DNA from 3 places in the Thalassotalea sp. PLHSN55 genome. Region 3 is predicted to be linked to each of the others. Evidence: predicted binding sites of a transcription regulator. Region 3 holds the regulator's gene; each other region holds the start of a gene.
The links. The regulator LexA, encoded in region 3, represses DNA repair genes until DNA is damaged. The targets are predictions, from matches to a motif close to TACTGTATNNNNATACAGTA.

Region 1 (8,189 bases), on a different contig from region 3:
AGGCAGCGGGTGTTGAAGGAATAATACTATTGTACGTTTCAGGAAGATTTACATTGAGCACAGATAACCCTTGAGCTTTAGCCTGTTGGCTAACGTCTTGTTTATGCTTCTTACTGTAAATACTACATGCACAATTTTCGCTGGTGATATGAATTAACGTATTGGTAAGTTCATTATCTTCGAGCACAGACAATTGTGCCATTTGTTCGATAAGCTCACTACTATTAACACTTATCAGACGATTATCTGGATCAAAAGCAACTAGACGCGCACTAATAAAATAGTGAGCAGCAAACAAAGTTGCTGCTAGCCACAATACGAATAACAAATAATGAATACTTGTTACTTTGTTATTTGAAACTGGCAATGTTGCTTTCTAACGATTTAGACGACAAATCAATATTGCTGGCCTCACTAGCCAAACCATCAATTTTAGCCATATCGTCTTGGCTAGTAACGCGCAAGTTCTCAGTACTTTGCGCTATGCCATCTGTGGTTACTGATTGCTGCTCAACTGCGGTTGCAACCGACATTGAGATATCGTTCGCCTGCGACACTAAGGTAGACGCTTCTTGAATTTTATTATGTGCCTCATTAGCCACTTCAATAACAACATCGATTATTTCAATACATTGTCCCATAGATTGGGTAGATGACTTTGAATAGTTCGTTAGCTGCACTATGGTATCGCTTATTTTGTCAGTACTTTCTTTAGTACGATTTGCCAGCGCCCTAACCTCATCTGCCACAACAGCAAAACCTCGGCCTTGTTCACCCGCTCTTGCTGCTTCTATCGCTGCATTTAATGCAAGTAAATTAGTTTGATCAGCAATACTGGTAATTTCAGATAATACTAAGGTGATCGCTTCACTCGATTTAGATAGCTCACTAATTTCGCCACTGGTTTTGTGTAAAGCTTCAATCAGGTGATTATTGCGATCGTTAATATCATTAATACAACTGTTGGTCGTTTCGGTTAGAGTATTGGCAGATGTCATTTGCTGACTGAGCTCTGAAGTATCTCTGGCAATTGTTGCAACCGTTACGGCCATTTGTTCGATCGCTGAAGCAATAGAGTCAGTTTCTTGTAACCTGACATTGGCCGAAGATTCTAAGTCATGCTTTGCTTCATTTAAGTTTTGTGAGTTACTGACCAACTCATTAGTTTGCTTTTTAACATCTGTAATTACAGTATCGAGCAACGACAGCAATTGATTAAAGCCGGTTAGAATATTGTTGCCTTTAATCGACGAACGTATTTTTAAATCAATTGCATTTTCATCATTGGTGAGCTGCTGAGTAATATCAGATAACTCTTTGCCAACAATGCTATCGTCATGCAGAGTTTTAGCAATAAAGCCCGCAATAAAGGCTTCAATTACTGCATATACGGCATGAATAATAACGGTGGTAAATGCAAGCCTATCAGGGTCAAAAATATATACGCCTACATTTTCAATTTGCAAATAATAGAAAGATAAATGGTGAACTGCTACTACAACAATGGCAGATATAAATATTTTCCAATCGCTGAAAATAATCAAAAATGCCATTAATATGAATATTTCAAAATGCACTTCAATTAAGCCGTTCATTTGATGAATATGCAAACAGGCAAAAATCATAGTAGCGATAGCTGCGGTGTGTTTAGTTAAATCTGCACCTGGTGCGGTTTTGATCATATAAAGTGGAACGAGCAAGGCTGGCAAACCAACAAATACCACTTCAAGGTAAGTTCCATAAACAAAGGACAATGCAATTGTCTCAATGAATAAGGCGAAAAAGAGAAAAACAAACAACCTATTTTCTTTGTTCATAGAGCGACCCTCTTAAATGTAAAGCGCATTAACACCTCTTATTAAGATAGGCTAAACAACCTTTAAATCAAGAAAGTCTCACACATTATATGGCACTTATCGCACACGAAAAATCAAAAAAACCTTAATCAAAAGTAAGTGCTAACTGTCGATTGTCACTTATTTTTTCAGATAAACCGATATGCACACCAAGCAACCTTACTGGCTTACCCTGGCCTCTAGCCAAAGCTTCGCGCAACAATAAAAGCAATTTAGGTAAATCAATTTCATGGTATTGATGTTCTTTAGTGGTTTGCTGGAAGTCGTTAAATTTTATTTTAATACCTAGCTTATTTATTGCTCGTTGCTCTAGGTAATGAGCGCTTCGTAGCTCAAGCTCTGGCAACAATTTTTCTGCCAAGATATGTTCTAACTCCTCTATAACACTAATATCCGTTGAAAAAGTGCGCTCAACACCAACCGACTTTCGTATTCTTGACGTTTCAATACCACGCGGATCTATACCTTGGCAGCGTTGCCAAAGCTTTTTGCCAAACTTACCAAAGTGTTGCACTAAGTAGTGTTCGTCAGCATTTCTAATATCAGCACCAGTGTGAAAGCCGAACTTGGTGAGTTTGTCGAACGTCACTTTACCCACACCGGGAATTTTTTTAAGCGACAAAGCCTGTATGTGAGCATCAACTTCGTTCGGCGCTATAGTAAAAGTGCCGTTGGGTTTATTGAGATCTGAAGCGATTTTTGCTAGAAATTTTATCGGCGCGATGCCCGCAGACGCTGTTAAGTTCAGCTCATTTTTGATCGCCAAACAGATATCTTGCGCAATCAAGGTCGCCGAGCCATTAAACATGGTGCAATCAGTCACATCTAAATAAGCTTCATCTAAACTTAACGGTTCAATAAGTAAAGTGTAACGTTGCAATATTTGATGGATTTGCTGACTTACTTCTTTATATACGCTCATTCGCCCGGGAACTAAGACAAGGTTTGGGCATTTTTGCAGTGCAATACTTGTTGGCATAGCAGAACGCACACCATATTCACGTGCAATATAATTACAGGTTGCTATCACGCCACGCGACGTGCGCTTGCCACCAACGGCAACAGGCTTATTCGCCAACGCAGGATTGTCGCGAATCTCAACAGAAACAAAAAACGCATCCATATCAACATGAATTAGCTTGCGCATAAAAACCAAAACCTTAACTGTATATAAAAACAGTATAATTAAAATTAATCGGTTATCAAAACTTTTTGAGCTAACCTTGTGTAAAAAGTTATTTCACTAGTTCACATCTCTGGTATTAATATCAATTATGTTTAAAATAAACTCACTTAATATTGTTAAGGTTAATTGAACTTTTAAGTCACACTAATTATTGAAAATTGTTAACAATATAGATTAGTGATACTATTTTATTTATTAACATTGCTTAGCATTAACTTAGTCGTTTAGCACTGAGTAATAACCCACTTTATAGGAAAATATAATGAGTAATTCTTGCGACATTGCAGTTGTCGGTCTGGCGGTTATGGGCCAAAACCTGATCTTAAATATGAATGACAATGGTTTTAAAGTAGCAGCATATAACCGTACCACTTCAAAAGTTGACGACTTTATTAATGGCGCAGCCAAAGGCACCAATATAGTCGGCGTGAAAAGTATTGAAGAAATGGTCGCAAGTTTATCATCACCTCGAAAAATCATGTTAATGGTGAAAGCGGGTGAAGTGGTAGATAAGTTTATTGAACAAATTGTGCCGCATTTAGACAAGGGTGACATTATTATCGATGGCGGCAACGCTGACTATAATGATTCAATTCGCCGTTACAATGATCTAGATGAAAAAGGTTTGTTATTTATTGGCACGGGTGTTTCAGGTGGTGAAGAAGGTGCTCGCTTTGGTCCAGCCATTATGCCTGGCGGTCATAAAGAAGCGTGGCCACATGTTAAAAATATTTTTCAAGCAATAGCCGCAAAAACTGACGACGGAACACCTTGTTGTGATTGGGTTGGCGATAGTGGTTCAGGTCATTTTGTTAAAATGGTTCACAATGGCATTGAATATGGCGATATGCAGCTAATTTGTGAAGCCTACCAGTTTATGAAAGATGTGCTAAATCTTGATAATTTACAAATTCAGCAAGTGTTTGAACAGTGGAAACAAGGCGAGTTAGGCAGTTACTTAATTGATATAACGGCCGACATTATGGGCACCACTGAAAACGGCGAGTTTGTTATTGATAAAATTTTAGATAAAGCTGGCCAAAAAGGTACCGGTAAAATGACCGGCATTAACGCCCTTGAATTTGGTGTGCCGGTAACGTTAATTTGTGAAGCGGTTTTCTCACGTTGTATCTCAGCGTTAAAAGACGAGCGGATTGAGGCAAGTGAAATTTTAACAGGCCCTGAAGTTCAACCAATCACTGAAGATCAACAAGCGTGGATTGATACTTTAGGGCAAGCACTATATGCGTCTAAAATAATCTCGTACGCACAAGGTTTTATGTTAATGCGTGAAGCATCAAATCATTTCAACTGGAACCTAAATAACAGTGGTGTGGCAATGATGTGGAGTGGCGGTTGTATTATTCGTTCTGTATTTTTAAAAGACATTAAAAACGCATACGACAATAACCCTGCCCTAACCAATTTAACGCTAGACTCGTTCTTTAGCGAACAACTTATTACTGCTCAGCCGAGCTGGCGTAAAGCGATTGCGCAGTTTGTACTTAATGGCGTACCAGCACCTGCGATGAGTGCTGGTTTAGCATTCTATGATTCATATCGTCATGCAACCTTGCCGGCTAACTTATTGCAAGCACAGCGCGACTACTTTGGCGCACATACATATGAGCGTACTGACAAACCTCGCGGTGAGTTTTTCCATACCAAATGGACAGCAAACAGTGGTGACACAGCAAGCTCAACTTATGATGCTTAGTCACTAAATGATGCAATTAAAAAAGGCTTAGTCATTTAATGACTAAGCCTTTTTTATAACTGAACCATTGATAAAAATATCAAATATTTTTTACATCAATGCTTTGCTGAAGTTTTTCTTTTTCTGCCGCTTTGCGCTCACGCTCTTGACGCTTTTCACAAGGGTTGTCGCAATTACACGATTTTTCAATACCGACCGTTGCCAAACCGCCGCAGCTACCCGCCAAGGTTTTTTGCTGAAAAATATAACCAACGGCCATTGCCAAAACAACAACAAGAAAAAAACCTAAGGTGATCAAGAAAATAGTCATAATATTAAATAAATACTAACAACAGCCGCTAAAAAAGTGGCGCTATTTTACCTTACAACTAAAGACAAAGCTATTATCTCCACCAATATATAGGGGACGGGAATATAGAGGACGGGAATATAGAGGGCGGGAATATATTTACCAATCAAACAGAGATCTTGTCGCCTTAATTAACGATTCTAATTTAATGTTATCGACCTCCTCGCCTTTTTTGGTATGCAAACACCAGAACAAATGGATCAAAAAAGCCAACCGCTTGCGCAATTGGCTTCAACTTAAAAACTGTTAACGTATCCTAAGACAAGACACTTAATTAAAACTTATAAATAAGACCAAGCGTTGCGGCAGAAACATCTTCTTCTATTAAGGTATATTCTAGCTCGACAATAAAGCTATCTCCCTGATAACCAAGACCTAGACCATAAGACAGACCGGTATCTTCTTCTGAGCCAACATAACCAGAAGATACTTCTTCTCTTAAAACACCTACTTTGGTTTTGAAGAAAAAATCATCACCTGAACGCCAAGCACCATAAATAGCAACAGTTTCTAAATCAATATCTGAACTATAGCCCCAAGAATCAATTTCAGCGCTACCAGAGAGTGCTTCTATTTCAATAGCAAGATTGTTTTCAAAGCGATAGCCGAAAACTGCGCCAGTCAAACTAGCGTTATCTACATAATCAACATCAATAGATGCTTGGCCTACTTTAACTCCTGCATAACCGCCTTTGTCAGCGAAAGCAGCGTTAGAAAACATGGCGATACACGCTAAAGGTATCAATACCGTTTTTTTCATTATTTATCCCTGTATATTATTATTTCCAGACTTATTTAAGTCGAAGATAATTATACAAAAGAACAATAAAACCAACAATCTATTTTAGGTACTGCACAAAGTGCTGACTGACTATTTCTTCAAAGCCAGTATCAGTTTTGGCAATAATATAAGCGGCGACTTGATGCTGCTCAGCAAACGCTAGTGCCTTTTCTTCGCCCATCACCATCATCGCAGTCGACAGCCCATCTGCGGTCATTGATGATGGATGAATCACCGTTACTGAAACCAACTTATGATTAATGGGTTTGCCAGTATCTGGGTCGATGATATGTGAATAACGCATACCATCAGCTTCATAGTAGTTGCGATAATCCCCTGAGGTTGCCACTGCGTTATCTTTAGGAATGATAATTTGATGCACTGAACGCTCAGAAGTAATGGGTTTTTCAATCGCGACATGCCAAAGCTCGCCTGTTGCTTTAAACCCTTTTAAACGCATCTCGCCACCAATTTCAACAAGGTAGTTATTAATACCATTTTGCTCAATAAGCTCAGCAACGACATCAACACCATACCCTTTTGCGATCGTTGATAAATCCACATACGTTTGTGGATTAGTTTTAGATAATTGCCCTTGGTTTAATAAGATATGTTTAAGACCAACTTTACTGCGCGCATCAATCAGCGCTTGTTCACTTGGTACTGTTTCAGGGCGATACTCAGGACCAAAGCCCCATAAATTTACCAAAGGCCCCACAGTTACATCTAACTTGCCTGCACTTATTTCACCTAAGCGAAGCGCTTCAGCTAACACCCGCTCTAAGCCAGAAGATATGTCGATAGGCGCTAACGATGTAGATTGGTTAAACTGAGACAACTCAGAGCTTGGAATATAGGTCGACATTTGCTGATTAACTTCTTTAAGCAACTCATCAACGGCTAACTTTAATGCATTCGTATCTCTGTCTTTAGGTACAACGACTTTAATATTATAGGTCGTCCCCATAGTGCGACCTTGCAATAACACCTCTTGTTTTGCGCCGTCACTACTTGGAAAACAGCCTGTTAGTAACAACAAGAAAACAACATAAGAAAAGGCTCTGAGCATCATAAAAATCATCTTAATTTAATCAAATAAAATTGCCTGAATTCTAACAAAGTTGACACTTTTATCACATAGTAAACTGCCCGTTCACTTACCTTTTCGTCAAGGAATCGTTATATTTACATCCTAGTTATAATAATCAGGATAAATTAATGACACTTAAGCTTTCTCGCCTCGCTGTATTGACTTCAGCACTTTTCCTTAGCGCAACGTCCAATGCGGATACATTTAGCTTTGAGAATAAGATTTCTTCAAATGCTGACACCTTAGTGCTTTTTCAAAGCGATACTCATAAAAGCGCAGCAATGACAAGTTATGATAAAAAAACACAAGGGCAATTAAGCAAAGCCGCCTCGGTAAATGAATTTACTGGCGCCTACAATAGCTTTGTTGAAATTCTAGCGCCGACTAACCTCGACTACGATCGTGTTTTGCTTGTCGGTTTAGGTAGCGAAACGCTTAGCCAAGCACAGTTAACGCAACTTGGCGGTAATATCAGCGCCAACTTAAGTAAAAAACAAATCCAAAACATCGCTTTATCGGGGCAAAGTTTTAATGCCGAACAAGCAGCTCAACTTGCCCATGGCATTAACTTGCGTGCCTATCAATTTGACAAATACAAACAGGAAAAATACCAAGAAAAAAGTTACAGCTTTAGCGTAAGTAATAAAAAAGACGTCGTTAAGCATTACCAACAATTGGCGGATATTCAATCAGGAATATTTTTAGCACGAGATCTTACCAATGAAGTGCCTACTGAGCTCACGCCTGTCGATTTTGCCAATCAGGCCAAAGCACTTGAAAAACTCGGAGTTACCGTCACAGTATTGGAACCGAACGAGCTGAAAAAATTAGGCATGAATGCTTTAGAAGCCGTTGGCCGAGGCAGTGATCAAGGGTCACGTTTAGTGGTAGCACACTACCAAGGTAGCGACGACGCCCCTGTAGCGATTATCGGTAAAGGCATAACATTTGATTCGGGTGGTTACAATATTAAAACTCACGAGTCCATTGTCCGTATGAAATCAGATATGGCTGGTGCAGCAGCAGCCTTAGGCACAGTGCAAGCACTGGCAAAAATGAAAGCCAACGTTAATGTTGTCGCCGTAATGGGCATGGCAGCTAATATGGTTTCTGAAAGCTCAGTAGCCCCTGGCGATGTATTAACAACCGCAGAAGGCTTATCCGTTGAAATTACCAATACTGATGCGGAAGGTCGTTTAGTGTTAATTGA
Region 2 (8,189 bases), on a different contig from region 3:
ATTTAGTTGATGTATTTGTTGATGGCAAATTTGAAGAGAAACTAAAAGACGCCAAACTTATTTGGCGCGGTAGTAGTAACCAAGTTATTCATCAACTTACCGAGTAATGTTTATCGCAACTGTTTTGATAACTGGTTAATTAAATAATCAACCTCATTATCGGTTGTATAAAAATGCGGTGACAAGCGCATGCCTTGTTCGCGATGATCAAAACCAATATTTACCTCTTTTAAGCGCTCTATCATGGATTGATGTTTATCTTTAAAATGCAAAATCAACGTGCCGCTCGAGTGAGATAACTTTTCAGGTGAAACAATAAATTCATCATTCACAGCTGCCCTTATTCGCTTTTGATGAGCACGATTAATACCATTTATTGCCTCAACCCCTAATAGATTAATTTGCTCAATGGCAAAGGCGGCAATTGCAAAAGGCGCGACACTGGGCGTTCCACCCCAAAACCTTAAGGCACTTTGGTGATATTGAAAGTGATCACCATCAAACTCAAATGGGTTTTGATGCGAAAACCAACCAACATCAACTGGCTGGCATTGAGCAAGCTGTTGCTGATCTACCCACAAAAAGCCTGCACCAGAGCCACCGCACAACCATTTAACCGACGAACCGATAATAAAATCAGCTTGCCATGTTTTAACATCTATCGGCTGTACGCCAATGCTTTGTGCAACATCAACAATCGACGTAACTTTTTGATGTTTGCAAAGGGTGGTGATTTTATCGACGGGAAGTTTTAAGCCATTATTCGATTGCACATGGCTAATAAAAGCAAGTGCCACATCATCTTGAATATACCTTTGCCAGGTTTCAATATTAACCAAATCCGCTGCCAAAGGAATGCTTTTCAGCTGGTAACCGAGTGATTGTGCTTGTTGCAATACAAATGCCATTGAAGGAAAGTCAGCTTGGCTATATAAAATGACTGACTTTGTAGCATTAGGTTTAGGTAGCGAAAATAACACCTTAGTTAACGCACTCGATAAATTAGTTTGTGGGCATAACTGATCTAGGTTGCTATTTAATAGCTTGGTTAATTGCTGACGAAAATTGTCGATAACCGCTAACCATTTTGGCCAAGGCTCAAGGTTATTTTGCCATGTGTCAAAAAAGGTATGGTCAAAATTTTCTTTTGCGCCTTTAAAGGGCAAACCTACTGAATGGCTTAAAAAATAATGACGGTGCTGCTTAACGCTCAGGTGCTCAAAGGTTTTCATCGTAATACCTAATTAACCCTCTTAGTTTTTCAATATCTTGAAATCTGCTTGGAATATCCTCACGTTTGGCTGCGGTTCGTAAATCTTTTAACTTTTCTAATGAAGCAAGTAGTACAGGCAAAGGTGGACCACTGGCGGTAATATTTTTTAACGCAGCGGGTGATTCATTAACCGACATTTGTTTTATGAATCGTTCCACTAATTGCTGATGATGTTGCGTGGCCGCTCTGCCATGTAGTTGGCAAACTTCCAAAAAGAGTTGTGCATTGTGCTGAAACCAGTCGCTATCGACTTGTTTTTTATTGGTCGATAATAATGCATCAAGCAAGCTTTGTTTGCGCATACAATCGCGCAATATGGCTTGCTCTTCGGGCATCATAAATAAAAATTTGTCGACCAATATTTGTGAGTAGTAAGGATCTTGCCCTTGGCACAAACCTAACAGCAAATCGATAGCATTAATGCCGGAAAAGTCCCCCGCGTTTGCACCTCGATAGACATTTTGGCCGACGCGATAGGGTTTGTAATAAGGACGCACGCAATAGAAAAAGCGTTGTGGGTTTAAACACTTAAATAACATGTCGTTATGTTGTATAACTTCATTAAGAGCTTGCTTGGCGATGGTGAGCATTTCAGCAGCAAGTGGGTGAGAAATCCCCAAAGGTAACAACTTAATTAATGCGTCGGCACAGCGTTTATAGCCTAAAATACCACGGGTATTGTAGTCAATAAAAAGTAATTCATCGTCTAAACTGGTAAAGCTTTTAAACTCGCCATTCACCGCTAAATTGTGTGTGGTTAAATGGCTAGTGGAAAAGCGTGGCGTAACTCCAAGTGATGCGCCAATTTGCATTGCCAACGCAGAGGCTTCAATTAATGGCGACTTTTTTTCGCGCGAAGGTTCGGTTATTTCATGACGTCGACAAGCGGCCATGTAAATACCAACATTACCTAATAAATCATAACCTGAGTCAAAACCGTTGTCGGTATTTCCTTCCTTTAAGACGTCGCTGATGAGTGCTTGACCGGTATCGGTTAATTTTTTGGTTAATGGTTTGGTCAGTTGAGGTTGTAAATTTACATCACTGCGGTCATCTTGATCAAAGTAGATATTGTCTAGGCGAGTATTTAATTCTTTAAATTCACCACGGATCCATTGATCGAGCTTTTTAACGGTCGCTGTTTGGTTGTTATGCATGCAAGCTCCTGAGCTACGCTGCGGTTGCCATAGTTAATTGTTATGACCGCGCTCAGCGATATTGTTGACAAATATTGTTATTGTTATAAAGGTCTAGTGCTTTTCATTTTGCACGGATATTGCTCATTTTTGCAAAAGCCAGAATAAAATACAGAGCAATAGACTTTATTAATAAAACATCGACTTAGCGTTAAAAGCAACTTTTGCTGATGTGGGGCGGGGCAATAAAAGTTGTAGTTGTGCACAGAAAACTTTCCGCCAATTTTTACAAATGGGCTTTGACACAAGAACGTTAAATATCGTGAAGTCACAAAGCTGATACGGTAAACTTTGCCCATCGTTATTTTATATAAAGTTTGCATGAATATTATTTTAGGTATTGATCCCGGCTCTCGGTTAACTGGCTATGGTGTAATTCAACAACAAGGGCGGAAATTTACGTATTTGGGCAGTGGCTGTATAAAAGCGGTGGCAGCCGGCGACAATTTAGGTGATCGTTTGCAAACCATTTTTGCTGGCGTGTCTGAATTAATTATTCAATTCAAACCGACCATGTTTGCCATTGAACAAGTGTTTATGGCGAAAAACCCTGACTCAGCGCTAAAACTTGGTCAAGCGCGTGGCGCCGCTATTGTTGCCGCAACACAATCGGGTTTAAGCATTGCTGAATATTCAGCTCGGCAAATAAAACAATCGGTGGTTGGCACCGGCGCCGCTGATAAAACCCAAGTGCAACACATGGTCACATCGATTCTAAAGCTACCCGGTACGCCACAAGCAGATGCTGCCGATGCGCTTGCAGTCGCGCTCTGTCATGGTCATAGCCACGAATATCTTGAGAAACTTTCAGGCCAAGCCAGTAAAATTGTTCGTAGCCGACTGCGCTAATGACACCAATTGGCAAGCAAAATGTGGCAAATAAGCGGCTCAAACCTTTACTGTATAAATATCTAGTGGTATGGTGTCAGCCAAATAATAAGTCTGTTTAGGTTTTTGCTGTGATCGGTCGTTTACGTGGAATTTTAATCGAAAAAATTGCTCCTGAAATATTAATAGAATGCCATGGCATTGGCTATGAAGTAACTATGCCAATGACCAGTATTTATTCATTGCCTGATATTAACCAAGAAGCCACTATTTATACCCATTTTGTCGTACGTGAAGACGCGCAATTGTTATACGGTTTTGCTAATAAAGTGGAACGTAAGCTGTTTCGCTTGTTAATTAAAGTGAACGGTGTTGGACCAAAACTGGCGCTCGCAATTTTATCAGGCATGTCTGCCGATCAGTTTGTCAGTTGTGTGGTACATGACGATTTAACCACCATAGTGAAAATTCCAGGGGTGGGTAAAAAAACCGCTGAACGTTTGCTTATTGAAATGCGCGACCGATTAAAAGACTGGCAAGGCGATATTCATACCCCTGCAACCGATGCCGCGCCGCTTATGCCGCATTCAGAGACTAGCTTTGCTAACGATCATAAAGGTGATGCAATTAATGCCTTGGTGTCGCTAGGTTATACCACGGCACAAGCCGATAAAGCGGTTAAATTAATATATCAACAAGGCATGACGAGCGAAGATTTAATTCGTGATGCGTTAAAGTCAATGATATAAACTGTAGCTAGAAGCTAGAAGCTAAAAAAAACAAACACAAAATAGGTTCAGAAATGATAGAAGCCGATCGCTTGATACAGCCCGTTGCAACAGTAGAAGATGAAACTGTTGATCGCGCTATTCGCCCTAAAATGTTACAAGACTACACAGGGCAAGATCATGTCAAAGCGCAAATGGAAATTTTCATTCCTGCCGCTAAAAAACGCGGTGAGCCTTTAGATCACTTACTTATTTTTGGTCCTCCGGGTTTAGGTAAAACGACACTTGCTAATATAGTGGCCAATGAAATGGGCGTAAATATTCGCACCACCTCAGGCCCCGTATTAGAAAAAGCCGGTGACTTAGCCGCCTTGTTAACTAACCTTGAAGAAAACGACGTATTATTTATTGATGAAATACATCGCTTAAGCCCAGTGGTTGAAGAAGTACTTTACCCTGCGATGGAAGATTATCAACTCGATATTATGATCGGTGAAGGGCCAGCTGCTCGGTCAATTAAATTAGACTTACCGCCATTTACCCTAATCGGCGCAACGACACGTGCGGGCGCGTTAACGTCACCACTACGCGACCGCTTTGGCATAGTGCAGCGATTAGAGTTTTATAAAACCAAAGACTTAACCGATATTGTCAAACGTTCTGCCCATTTCCTAAATTTAACTATAAATGAAGAGGGCGCATTTGAAGTGGCCAAACGCTCTCGCGGTACACCGCGCATTGCCAATCGTTTATTAAGACGTGTACGTGATTATGCGGATGTAAAAACTGCGGGCATTGTTGATGCCGCCACTGCAGTTTCAGCATTAACTATGTTAGAAGTTGATAACGAAGGCTTTGACATTATGGACAGAAAGCTACTTAACGCAATTATTGATAATTTCAAAGGTGGCCCGGTAGGTCTTGATAATGTTGCTGCAGCTATTGGTGAAGAACGTGAAACCATAGAAGATGTAATCGAGCCATTTTTAATTCAACAAGGCTTTTTGCAGCGTACACCACGCGGTCGAATCGTAACCGATCGCGCTTTTCAACACTTTGGAAAAGTAAAAATCGACAAGTAAACTCACTTATTTGGTTACTCATTGCAATTTAAATGTGAATTTTTATTTTTTTGGATAAAATTCACATTTATACGATAAGTGATTTTTCTAATAGATTAATCAATGCTATAGCGCTTTATAAACACTCATTTCTCATTTGAAGTCGCAAATATTTTGTTTATTCACTAGTCTGCTTTTGTCATTTTCTTTTCTTATAGGCAAAAAAAAAAGCCCACATAAAAACTTATGTGGGCCAACTTATAATTAAGTCGATATAAGGAAGTCATGATAAAACAAGGGGTAAAACAGCGAATAGAAAATTTACTATTCTAATGAGTTAATCAGTAATATGGGAACTAACTATTACTGGCTAATTCAAAACATGGTGTAATTTTAGGATAGTCATCCGATCTGTTCAAACTAAAAAAAATACCGCTTTCGCATTAGAAAAACTAATGCGAAGAGGTGGCGATTGTAACCAATTCTTACTTTATTACAAATAAAACACAGAACATGGGCGCTTCGGGCTTGTTAGTGATGTGTACAATCTATTATCATTACCGCACTGCGCAACGTTTCTTTAGAATAAAAACTAAATGTCGAATAAAAAAAATCAATTTCCTATCAGAGTTTATTATGAAGACACTGATGCTGGTGGCATTGTTTTTTATGCTAACTATTTAAAGTTCTTTGAACGCGCTAGAACTGAAATGTTACGTGAAATTGGTATAAATCAATCATTCTTTTTAGAACAAAATATAGGTTTTGTGGTCAGAAGGGTGGAAATGGATAATATTGCTTCGGCAAAATTAGATGATTTGCTCAACGTAACTACAACAATTAGCGAGCTAAAACGCGCCAGTTTGCGTTTTACACAGCAAATCACCAACCAAGAAAATACGTTACTTTGCACAGCAACCGTTTTAGTTGCCTGTGTAAATTTAGCACGGGCAAAACCGTGTGCGATTCCCCAAGCAATATTAGGAGCATTTGAAGGTGCACGCTGAAATATCATTCTTTGATTTATTTTTACAGGCAAGTTTATTGGTTAAATCAGTTATGCTGATTTTGTTGGGCTTTTCAATCGCTTGTTGGGCGATGATAATTCAACGCCGTAAAATATTGAAAAATGCTCAAATTCAACTTCAAACATTTGAAGACAAATTCTGGAGTGGTGCTGATTTAAGTAAACTTTATAGTGAAATTTCAGCACGAGAACATATCGACGGCATCGAGAATTTATTTGTTGCTGGCTTCAAAGAATTTGCCCGCTTACGTAAAAGTAATATCGCGACACCACAAGTGATTGTTGACGGTACACACCGAGCAATGCGCGTAGCATTATCTCGTGAAGTTGACGCATTAGAAACCAATTTACCTTTTATGGCGACCGTAGGTTCAATTAGTCCTTACATTGGTTTATTTGGCACTGTGTGGGGGATCATGAATTCATTTATCGCCCTTGGCGCTGTTGAACAAGCAACATTAGCAATGGTAGCGCCGGGTATTGCTGAAGCGCTTGTTGCTACAGCAATGGGCTTATTTGCAGCGATTCCTGCGGTAATGGCCTATAACCGTTTTAGTCATAATGTTGAAAAGTTAGAAAATAGCTATGGTAACTTTATGGAAGAATTTTCAAGTATTTTGCAGCGCCAAGCGGCTGTTGAACATTAAGCTTTGTTGTTTTTGATTATTAGTCGGAAAGCTTAAAAGGGCCTAATTTCATGTATAGACGCGTAAGACGAAAAAAAGTGGCTGAAATCAATGTTGTACCTTACATTGATGTTATGCTAGTTTTGCTGATAATTTTTATGGTAACCGCGCCATTAATCACTCAAGGTGTAAAGGTTGACTTACCTAAAGCCGATGCAGAGCCTCTAGATAAAGACAGTAAACCGCCATTGGTTGCGTCTGTAGATGCTCAGGGAAATTATTATTTAGCCGTTGGTACCAGTAAAAACGAACCTATGTCTGCAGAAGAAGTGGCGACACTAGTTGCAGCGCATTTAAAAGTAGAGCCAGATACACCGGTAGTGGTCAATGGTGACGGCGCTGTGTCGTACGACGCTGTTATTCAGTTAATGGTATTACTACAACAAAACGCCGGTGTACCATCGGTAGGCTTAATGACAGACTCTGTGGAGAAATAATTGGTGGACCAGAAGTATACTACTGCAATCGCTGTAAGTATTGGCCTACATGTGGCGTTAGCCTTGGTGCTGCTGTTTGGTGATTTTACCTCAGCGCCCAAACCAACGCCCACTCCTACCGCTGCGAAAATGGAACCTATTCAAGCAGTTGCTGTTGATAAATCGAAAGTTGATGCACACGTAAAACGCTTGAAGAAAGAACAAGCAGATGCAAAAGCTAAAGAAAGAAAACGCATAAAAGATTTAGAAGATCGCGCTGCTGCAGCGAAGCGAAAAAGAGCACAAGAGCAGCAACGAATAAAAGATTTAGAAAAGCAGCGTAAGAAAAAAGAGCAAGAAAAACGCAAAGCTGACGATGCAGCTAAAGCGGCAAAAGCAAAAGCTGATGCGGCAGAAAAAGCGCGTGTACGTAAAGAAAATGAACAGAAAAAAGCGGAAAAAGCCGCAGCTGATGCGAGAGCTAAACGCTTAAAAGAAGAAGCGGCAGCTAAAAAAGCGGAAGAACTGCGGAAAAAGAAAGAAGCAGAGCGCAAACGTAAAGAACAAGAAGCGAAAGAGCGCGCCATGCAAGAGCAGATGATGGCTGAAGAATTAGCTGCTGAAGCCGCGCAAAGGCAAAAAGCGCGTAGCAAGCAAGTAATGTCTGAAATTGATCGCTATACCGCGTTAATCACGCAAACGATTCAGCGCAATTTAATCACTGATCGCGACACAATGGAAGGTAAGTCTTGTAAATTAACCATAAGTCTTGCACCATCAGGGTTTGTGACTAATGTTGTACCTGGTGTGGGTGATAGATCAGTTTGTAATGCTGCCAAAACAGCAATTTATAAAGCTGGCACTTTGCCTGTGTCGAAAGATAAAGAAGTGTTCAAAGCTATGAGCACCATAAGTTTAACGGTGGTGCCAGAGTTTTAGTCTTACTAATGCTGGCTGATTTTAACTAATAATAA
Region 3 (8,189 bases):
AATTTTTGATAAACAAGACAAACTAAGTGAAGCGAAAGCAGAGTTTGTTAAAGTGACTAAAATTAATAGTAACAATGTTAATGCTATTTATATGCTTGGTGCGCTTAATGAAAAAGAAGGCAATTTTGACCAAGCAATAGAATATTATCAGCAAGTTATTTCGACCAGCATGGAAGCGACTTACGCCGTTGCTGCTTTACTTAATTTTTCAAACGAAGCGCAATATCAGGAAAGAATAGAAGGTTTTCTAAAAGCTGAATTTGACAAGAACAATGCAAATAGTGTGTCTGCTTTAGCTTTGTCTGGCTATTACGCGCTAACCAACGACTTAACAACCGCCATGGAAGTAGTTGAATCAAGCCTTGCTAAAGATGACAAAAACATTCAGTTATTAATGTTTAAAGGCAAAATTCAAGCGAATACCAAAGATTACCAAGGTGCTATCGCCAGCTTTGATAAAGCCATTAAAGAAAACCGGTTTAACCCTAAACCGCAAATAGCAAAAGCTAATGTCTTGAAGCTTGAAGGTAAGTATCGAGAAGCGATTGTTGAAATGGAAAAAGCCATAGACTTAATGCCAACTTCAACAGGGTTAGCAGTAAATCTAGCGAAAATTCATCTTGATAATAACGATATTTATGCCGCTAAACGTGTATTAACTAATTTGAAAAATCTAGATAAAGAACATATTGGCATGACGCATTTAGATGGCCAAATTGCTTATCTCGAAAAACGTTATGCTTTAGCTGAACAATTATTAGGTCAAGTATATCAACAGCGTCAGGTAGAAACCGTATTGCTTGAATATGTAGCAGCCCTGCAAAAGACTAATAAGAGTGCATTAGCACTTCAGCAGATTAATGCTTTTACGAAAGGCGCAGAGCCTTCGCTGAATCTGCTATTAAAGCAAGCTGAACTGTTAGAAAGCACCGAGCCTAAAAAAGCAATGAGTATTTATCAGCACGTTGCAAGTAAAACGAATAACCACTTTGCCATGCTTAACAATATTGCCATGTTGTCACTAAAGTTAGGTAAGCCAACACAAGCACTCGACAATGCAAAAGCTGCATTTGAACAGGCACCAGATAATGTCGCAATAATGAATACTTATGGCTTAACTTTACTTGCTAACAAACAATACCAACAAAGTTTAACGTTTTTGACGCAAGCCAAAGAAGCACAACCAAGTAATCACAATTATTTAGTTCATTACTTACAGGCGTTAATGGCGAATAATAACCATGCTGAAGTTAAGTCATTATTAGGCGATGTTGACTCGAGTCAGTTGAGCCTTGACGCTAAGCAAAGATTTGAACAAATAAAGCGCACTTTATAGCTTGTTATTAAGTGTCAGTAATTTTTACAAAGCTGAAACAATTAAAAATCACCGCTGTGTTAATTTGTTGTTTTTAAAGGTTTTTTTAAAGTTGGCATCTCCGTTGCTTATATACAAACATAACTCAAACGGAGATTAACAAAATGAACAAACTATTAACAGCCGCAGCAATGGCTTTAACATTTGCAGGGACAGCAGCAGCAGATCCAATTTACATTGATGTTGGTACTGACTTTGGTGGTAACGCACAAGTTGCAGACGGTCCTACAACTACTGGTTGGAAAGACAGCTTAACTTTACGTTATGAATCAGAGTCTTTAATTACTGATAACGATTTTAACGGTCTTGATGTTGGCGATACTATCGTTTCAAAAGGTGGCTTAGAAGTAGGTACTTTCTTATCAAACCGTGCAACTGCATTAGTTGATTCACAATTAGGTCCATTTGGCCCAAGTGACAACGGTTACGGTGTTGACTGGTTAATCAGCTTCACGTTTGATGATTTAATGGGTACATTCAACGGTACTGATTTTAACTACACTTCAGGTACTATTGACTGGTTACTATTTACTTCAGCAGATGGTTTTGCTACTGGTACTAACTTATTTTCTACTGAAATTAAGAGCCACGTAAGTACTCCAGGTAACCAAGTTTTCTCTGGTGACGTAACTAACGTAAACCCAGCAGCTGATATCTTTAACATTGCAGTTGGTGGTGGTTCACAAACATTCAGTGAATATGCAGCAAGCCATACTGCGCCAGTACGTTTCCGTATTGACCAAAACACTGACCCTATCAACCCACAGTTTGTTGAAACTACAGCTGAAGGTCACATTTTAAGTATTGGTGGAACGCATGATGCTTCTTTAGAATTCTCTGTTCCAGAGCCTGCTACTTTAGCAATGTTAGGTTTAGGTTTACTAGGTTTTGGCGCAGCACGTCGCAAAGCTAAGTAATACTTAACTCTCATTTAAAGAACCGCCGATTGGCGGTTTTTTTATGCCTTAAAAAGCTGCAAGTTAGAAGCTAAAAGCTAAAAGCTAAAAGTTGGAAGAGATGAGCTACAAGAGATAAATGGTAAGTTGAAAGCTACAAGTGGGAAGCCGAAGCTGCAAGTGGGAAGCCGAAGCTGCAAGTGGGAAGCCGAAGCTGCAAGTGGGAAGCCGAAGCTGCAAGTGGGAAGTTAAAAGCTGCAAGTGGGAAGTTAAAAGCTACAAGTGGAAGCGAAAGCTACAAGTAGGAAGCTAAAAGTAGAAAGTTAAAAGCTGCAAGGCTTTAATCTTGGATGTAAAAAAGCTCTGCATTGACAGAGCTTTGAAGTTTTAATAGATGTTGATTGAAATGGCTTAAGTATTGTCTTTAATGATTTGTTTGAATCGCCAAAACATATACAGTTGAACAGGGTTTTTATTACCCCAAGGGCGCCAAGTCTTAATTAACTTGTTTCGATAAGCATCAAAATGCAGCCCATGTGGTGCATAAATCACATCACCACGCTTTAAAATAAGCTTAAGTACATTGGTACATAAGGTACCTGCGGCTAACGAAATGCCCATACAGGTTGAAGGTACTTTCTTTTTAAAGAAGTTTATTGAGGTGCTATCAACAATATAGTGACGTTGCTGAATGGAAGGTGAGACACCAACAACAAAACGAATAATATTGTCATTAAAAATGTTCGCTTTTTCTTCTTCTGATGCGTTTGCTGGCGTATCTACAATGGCAAAATATTCGTCAAATGTCATCTTGCCGGGCATGAATACTAGAAATGCAGTTCCCATTCCCATTGGCGCGGCAGTAATTGTTGGAATGCCTTTTTCGTAACAACGTCGAAAAACTTTACGGCGCATTTCTAACGCAAAAATGTCTAAACTATCAACATAAATATCAACGTCTGTTAAAAACTCTTCTAAGTTTTCATCGGTAATGCCTTGATCAAAGTTCTTAATATCAGCTTCCGGGTTGATACCTCGAATGGTTTCTTCCATGACTTCCGCTTTAGGGCGACCAAGTGTATTCATATTAGCACCCGCTTGGCGGTTGAAGTTTGCTACATCATAATCATCAAGATCGGAAATATTAAATTTCCCGATACCAAGGCGTGATAGAACAATCGCATGATCGCCGCCTACGCCTCCAAGCCCACCAATTGCAACACGGGTATTACGCAGTATTTGTTGCTCGTCTCTCGTTACCCAACCGATATTACGAGAGAAAGCTTCTTCGTAGTTAAACATAGCAATCCTTTAGAAAAATAGCTTAAGAGTAAACTATTTTATCGTTGTTATTTAAAAAATAGATATTGCCAAAACATGCGACTAAGGTGTAATTAACTTAATATCTGGCAAGTTGAATTCTGCATTATTTGAAAATTTTCTTAATGAAATTTGAGAAGCGAGGTCATCATATAAAATCGCATAAAGCTTCTTTATTTCATCATTTAGTTCAGTGTCGAATTTCTCTCGAGCGAGAAAAAACATCGCGCGCTGGCCGTGATAATTCATTTCGTCACCAATTTGCTCAAAGGGCAAGCCAAAACGAATTAGACGTCGATTTAATCTCGGCTCCATCATTACAACAAGACCGACATGATTAAAAATTGTAGCCATAGCTAAGCCACTTAAATATAGACCCATCGCAATATTAGGGAAGTTACGTCTTTCCTCGGGACTATACATGTTGTCCATATTAACGTCGTTTAATACGAAAGGAACTTGCTTTTCCTTTTCACGACGCCTAAACGAAGCAAGTACGGCTAATCGTGAAATTTCACCGAAGCCACCACGTGGTAAAGTTGTTGTGTCTAATACTTCTGTTTTTGCACTACTTAAACAATGCTCTTCAAAAGGCAACTTTTTTTCGGGATCTTCAGCTGGTGGGATAACTAATCTAATACACCCTGCAAATACCCCAGTTCTTCGGTGTTCTAATAAACAGTGATAGGCATATTTATCACATTCATCAGATTCCATATGCAATGGGTTTGGTTCTTCCCAGCCAAGCTCTTCACTATATACACCATAACGAATTTTATATGCTTCTTGCTGGAGTTCCTTGGTGCTTGCAAATTTTATTTTGAAATACTGATTGAAGTTTTCAGCAATAGAATAAGAACTCATGTTTCCCTCAATATCAATTGGTAAAAATAACAGCCAATATGTACGAATATGTAACTTTAGGTCATCTCTTACTAATAATATACTAGTAACTCAATATTTTCCTTTATATTTAAATACTTTTTTGATGTTACTAATGAGAAAAAATACGAAAGCTCTCTATAGCTTACTGTTTGAAACTAAAGAGGTTAGTTAGTTTGGTGTCGTTACAAAATAAAAGTCATGTCTTTCATTTATAAAAGGTGTATTAGTTAAAAACAGCGCCAATAGTTGTGTAAAATTTCGTTTTACACAATGTTAAGCTTGCCTTTATTAAAAGGCTGTATACAATAACAGGTATACTGTTCATATTTACAGGCAAATATAATGACTGAGCTTAAACCATTAACCCCCCGTCAACAGCAGATTTTTGATCTAATAAAAGAAAAAATATCAGCTACAGGTATGCCGCCAACTCGTGCAGAAATAGCTGATTTTTTTGGTTTTAAGTCAGCTAATGCTGCGGAAGAACACTTAAAAGCGTTAGCCAAAAAAGGTTATATTGAAATGTTGCCTGGCACGTCACGTGGGATTCGCCTAGCTGAAGAATTCATTGAAGAAGAGGGGTTGCCACTTATCGGCAGAGTCGCTGCTGGTGAACCAATATTGGCGCAAGAGCATGTTGAAGAAAATTATAAAATTGATGGTAACTTATTTCGTCCTTCAGCAGACTATTTACTTCGGGTAAATGGTGAAAGTATGAAGGATATCGGTATTTTGGATGGTGACCTGTTAGCGGTTCATCAAACCAGTGATGTGCAAAACGGGCAAGTTATTGTGGCAAGAGTTGAAGATGACGTTACCGTGAAGCGATTCAAGCGTGAAGGTAATGTTGTTTATTTACACGCCGAAAATGAAGATTTCTCTCCAATTGTTGTTGATCTAGCGAGCCAAAGTTTCAATGTTGAAGGGATCGCCGTTGGGGTTATTCGCTCTGCCGATTGGATGTAAACATATCTAAATTTTATTATTTCAGCTTTAACTAAGATATTTTTCCTCAACTTAAATGATAAGCCTAGAAAAACAGAGTCTTAAATACGACATAATTTATGTCGTATTTTTTGTTTTTGTCTCCGCCAATACTCTCGTTATTTTCAATAAATTGTTGTTTATTTAATCAGCTCAACACTAGAGCCCTCTTCGCCTGAAGCAAATTTTTTGTGATTTTTATCACGAATATATATGTCCGTTTTTATTCGTTCCTAGAGTAGATACTCTATTGATATCACAGGTTTTTTTGTTGATCTATGTCATAAAAAAACTAGACCTTGAATAAAATTTAAGTAATTCTAGTACAGCAAATAGACAAAATGATAATAAGAAAATAGAAGAAAGCGTGGTGTAAATGCGTGGTTTCTACCTTACGTTGGAAATAATAATAAGAAAACCAAACAGAACCAATATAAGTAATTAAGTTGTTTGCTTCAAAACGTTCTGTTTTGCTTTTACAAGCAGAAGGAGATGTTGAGTGAAGAGATGTAACCAGGTTTGGTTGCTACTAGGAATGTTATTTTCTAGTTCAGCTTGGGCCGACATGCAGTTAAATTTAACAAAGGGCGCAACAGATATTAGCAGGGAGGTTTATGACCTGCATATGATGGTGATGTACATTTGTACTGCTATTGGTCTTGTTGTATTTGGCGCAATGTTTTGGTCGATGATTTTTCATCGAAAATCTAAAGGGGTAAAACCAGCCACTTTTCATGAAAGTACTAAGGTCGAGATCCTCTGGACCGCAATTCCGATTGTCATCTTAATTGCCATGGCAGTGCCTGCCACGAGTACATTAATTGAGATGGAAAATAATGACGATTCAGATGTTACTATTCAAATTACTGGCTCGCAGTGGAAATGGCACTATAAGTACTTTGACCAAGATATAGAATTCTATTCAGTGCTTTCAACCCCTAGAGAGCAATACGAAAATCAAGTAAGTGATAACGCTGAAAAGGGCGAGCACTACTTACTTGAAGTTGATAAACCTCTTGTTATTCCTGTTAATAAAAAAGTTCGATTCTTAATTACCTCAGACGATGTTATTCACTCTTGGTGGGTGCCAGCTTTTGCGGTTAAGCAAGATGCTAATCCAGGCTTTATTAATGAGGCTTGGACCAAAGTTGATGAACCCGGTATTTATCGCGGCCAATGTGCAGAGCTTTGTGGTAAAGATCATGGCTTTATGCCGGTAGTTGTCGACGTGCGATCTGAAGCCGATTATGAAAAATGGCTAGTTGAGCAACGCGACATAGCTGCACAGGCTTTAGCAGCTGAGCAGCAATCGTTAAATGCATCCTTGTCTATGGATGAATTAATGAGCTTAGGTGAAACCACTTATATGGCACATTGTGCTGCATGTCATCAGCCCACTGGTTTAGGTGTTCCTCCAGCATTTCCTGCACTAAAAGGCAGCGCAATTGCCACCGGCGATATCCAAGCTCATATTGATATTGTCGTCAACGGCCGTGCTGGCACTGGAATGCAAGGCTATGGTAAACAACTTAGCTTAAAAGAACTTGCTGCCGTTGTTACTTACGAGCGAAATGCTTGGGGCAACGATACCGGAGATATGGTGCAAGCTGCTGATGTTAAGGGACTTCCTGCTGATGATTCTTCAACTCCTGCGGGCAAAGTTGAACAAATAAAATCAGCGGCAATGGATGTTGTTGATGATGTCGCCACACAAGTAGCGGAAAGCGCACCGGCGGTTGAAGATCTAACAAAAACTTACACCCTTGATGAAATGATGGCTATGGGCGAGCAAGTTTACACCGCCAGCTGTAGCGCTTGTCACCAAGCAAGTGGCGCGGGCATTCCTCCTGCATTTCCATCACTTATCGGTAGTGCAATCGTTACCGGTGATATTAATGCCCACCTTGATATGGTGATTAATGGCAGTGCGAAAAATCCTGCTATGGCTGCATTTGGTGGTCAATTAACTAAAACTCAAATTGCAGCAGTTGTGACTTACGAGCGTAATGCTTGGGGTAATAACACCGGTGATTTAATACAAGCTGCCGACGTTGATGCGGCAAGTGCGAAATAGGGAGTAACTATAATGACAACAGACGTTCTTAACGATACGACTAATGATCATGATTCGCATGACGAGCATCACGATGATCATAAAATGACCGGTTTAAAACGCTGGCTATATACCACCAACCATAAAGACATTGGTACTTTGTATCTGTGGTTTTCTTTCATCATGTTATTAACGGGTGGCGCCTTAGCTATGGTGATCCGCGCTGAATTATTTCAGCCGGGTTTGCAAATAGTTGAACCAGACTTTTTTAACCAGTTAACCACAGTCCACGGCTTGATTATGGTATTTGGCGCGATAATGCCGGCATTTACTGGCTTAGCAAACTGGATGTTACCTATGATGATAGGGGCGCCAGATATGGCGTTACCTCGATTAAATAACTGGAGCTTTTGGATATTACCATTCGCTTTTTCTATTTTAATCGGCTCTTTCTTTATGGAGTCAGGCGCGCCTAATTTTGGCTGGACTTTCTACGCGCCGCTATCAACCACTTATTCAAATGGTAGTACGGCATTTTTTGTATTTGCTGTGCATATTATGGGTATTTCATCGATTATGGGCGCGATTAATATCGTGGTTACCATCATGAATATGCGTGCACCAGGCATGACCTACATGAAAATGCCATTGTTTGTTTGGACATTTTTCATTACTG

Region 1: dinB (DNA polymerase IV) is a predicted target of LexA. The motif match lies at 3,019-3,038, and genes of this name have one in related genera.
Region 2: ruvA (Holliday junction branch migration protein RuvA) is a predicted target of LexA. The motif match lies at 3,367-3,386, and genes of this name have one in related genera.

Annotation. Positions count from the first base shown of each region.
Region 1 covers NZ_JBPDIH010000015.1:62,378-70,566, reverse strand. Annotated here, with positions in the region: gene ACRRSQ_RS19900 (DUF6436 domain-containing protein) at 1-367, opposite strand, end outside; gene ACRRSQ_RS19895 (methyl-accepting chemotaxis protein) at 351-1,817, opposite strand; gene dinB (DNA polymerase IV) at 1,942-3,003, opposite strand; gene gnd (decarboxylating NADP(+)-dependent phosphogluconate dehydrogenase) at 3,305-4,759, shown strand; gene nqrM ((Na+)-NQR maturation NqrM) at 4,839-5,069, opposite strand; gene ACRRSQ_RS19875 (outer membrane beta-barrel protein) at 5,383-5,868, opposite strand; gene ACRRSQ_RS19870 (FAD:protein FMN transferase) at 5,948-6,970, opposite strand; gene ACRRSQ_RS19865 (leucyl aminopeptidase) at 7,108-8,189, shown strand, end outside.
Region 2 covers NZ_JBPDIH010000004.1:69,470-77,658, reverse strand. Annotated here, with positions in the region: gene nrdG (anaerobic ribonucleoside-triphosphate reductase-activating protein) at 1-107, shown strand, start outside; gene ACRRSQ_RS08960 (aminotransferase class V-fold PLP-dependent enzyme) at 111-1,232, opposite strand; gene ACRRSQ_RS08955 (PrnB family protein) at 1,219-2,430, opposite strand; gene ruvC (crossover junction endodeoxyribonuclease RuvC) at 2,791-3,318, shown strand; gene ruvA (Holliday junction branch migration protein RuvA) at 3,429-4,046, shown strand; gene ruvB (Holliday junction branch migration DNA helicase RuvB) at 4,100-5,107, shown strand; gene ybgC (tol-pal system-associated acyl-CoA thioesterase) at 5,683-6,093, shown strand; gene tolQ (protein TolQ) at 6,083-6,760, shown strand; gene tolR (protein TolR) at 6,811-7,236, shown strand; gene tolA (cell envelope integrity protein TolA) at 7,240-8,154, shown strand.
Region 3 covers NZ_JBPDIH010000003.1:80,228-88,416, reverse strand. Annotated here, with positions in the region: gene prsT (XrtA/PEP-CTERM system TPR-repeat protein PrsT) at 1-1,336, shown strand, start outside; gene ACRRSQ_RS06300 (PEP-CTERM sorting domain-containing protein) at 1,480-2,292, shown strand; gene ACRRSQ_RS06295 (ThiF family adenylyltransferase) at 2,683-3,573, opposite strand; gene ACRRSQ_RS06290 (PEP-CTERM/exosortase system-associated acyltransferase) at 3,655-4,455, opposite strand; gene lexA (transcriptional repressor LexA) at 4,819-5,442, shown strand; gene coxB (cytochrome c oxidase subunit II) at 5,996-7,534, shown strand; gene ctaD (cytochrome c oxidase subunit I) at 7,547-8,189, shown strand, end outside.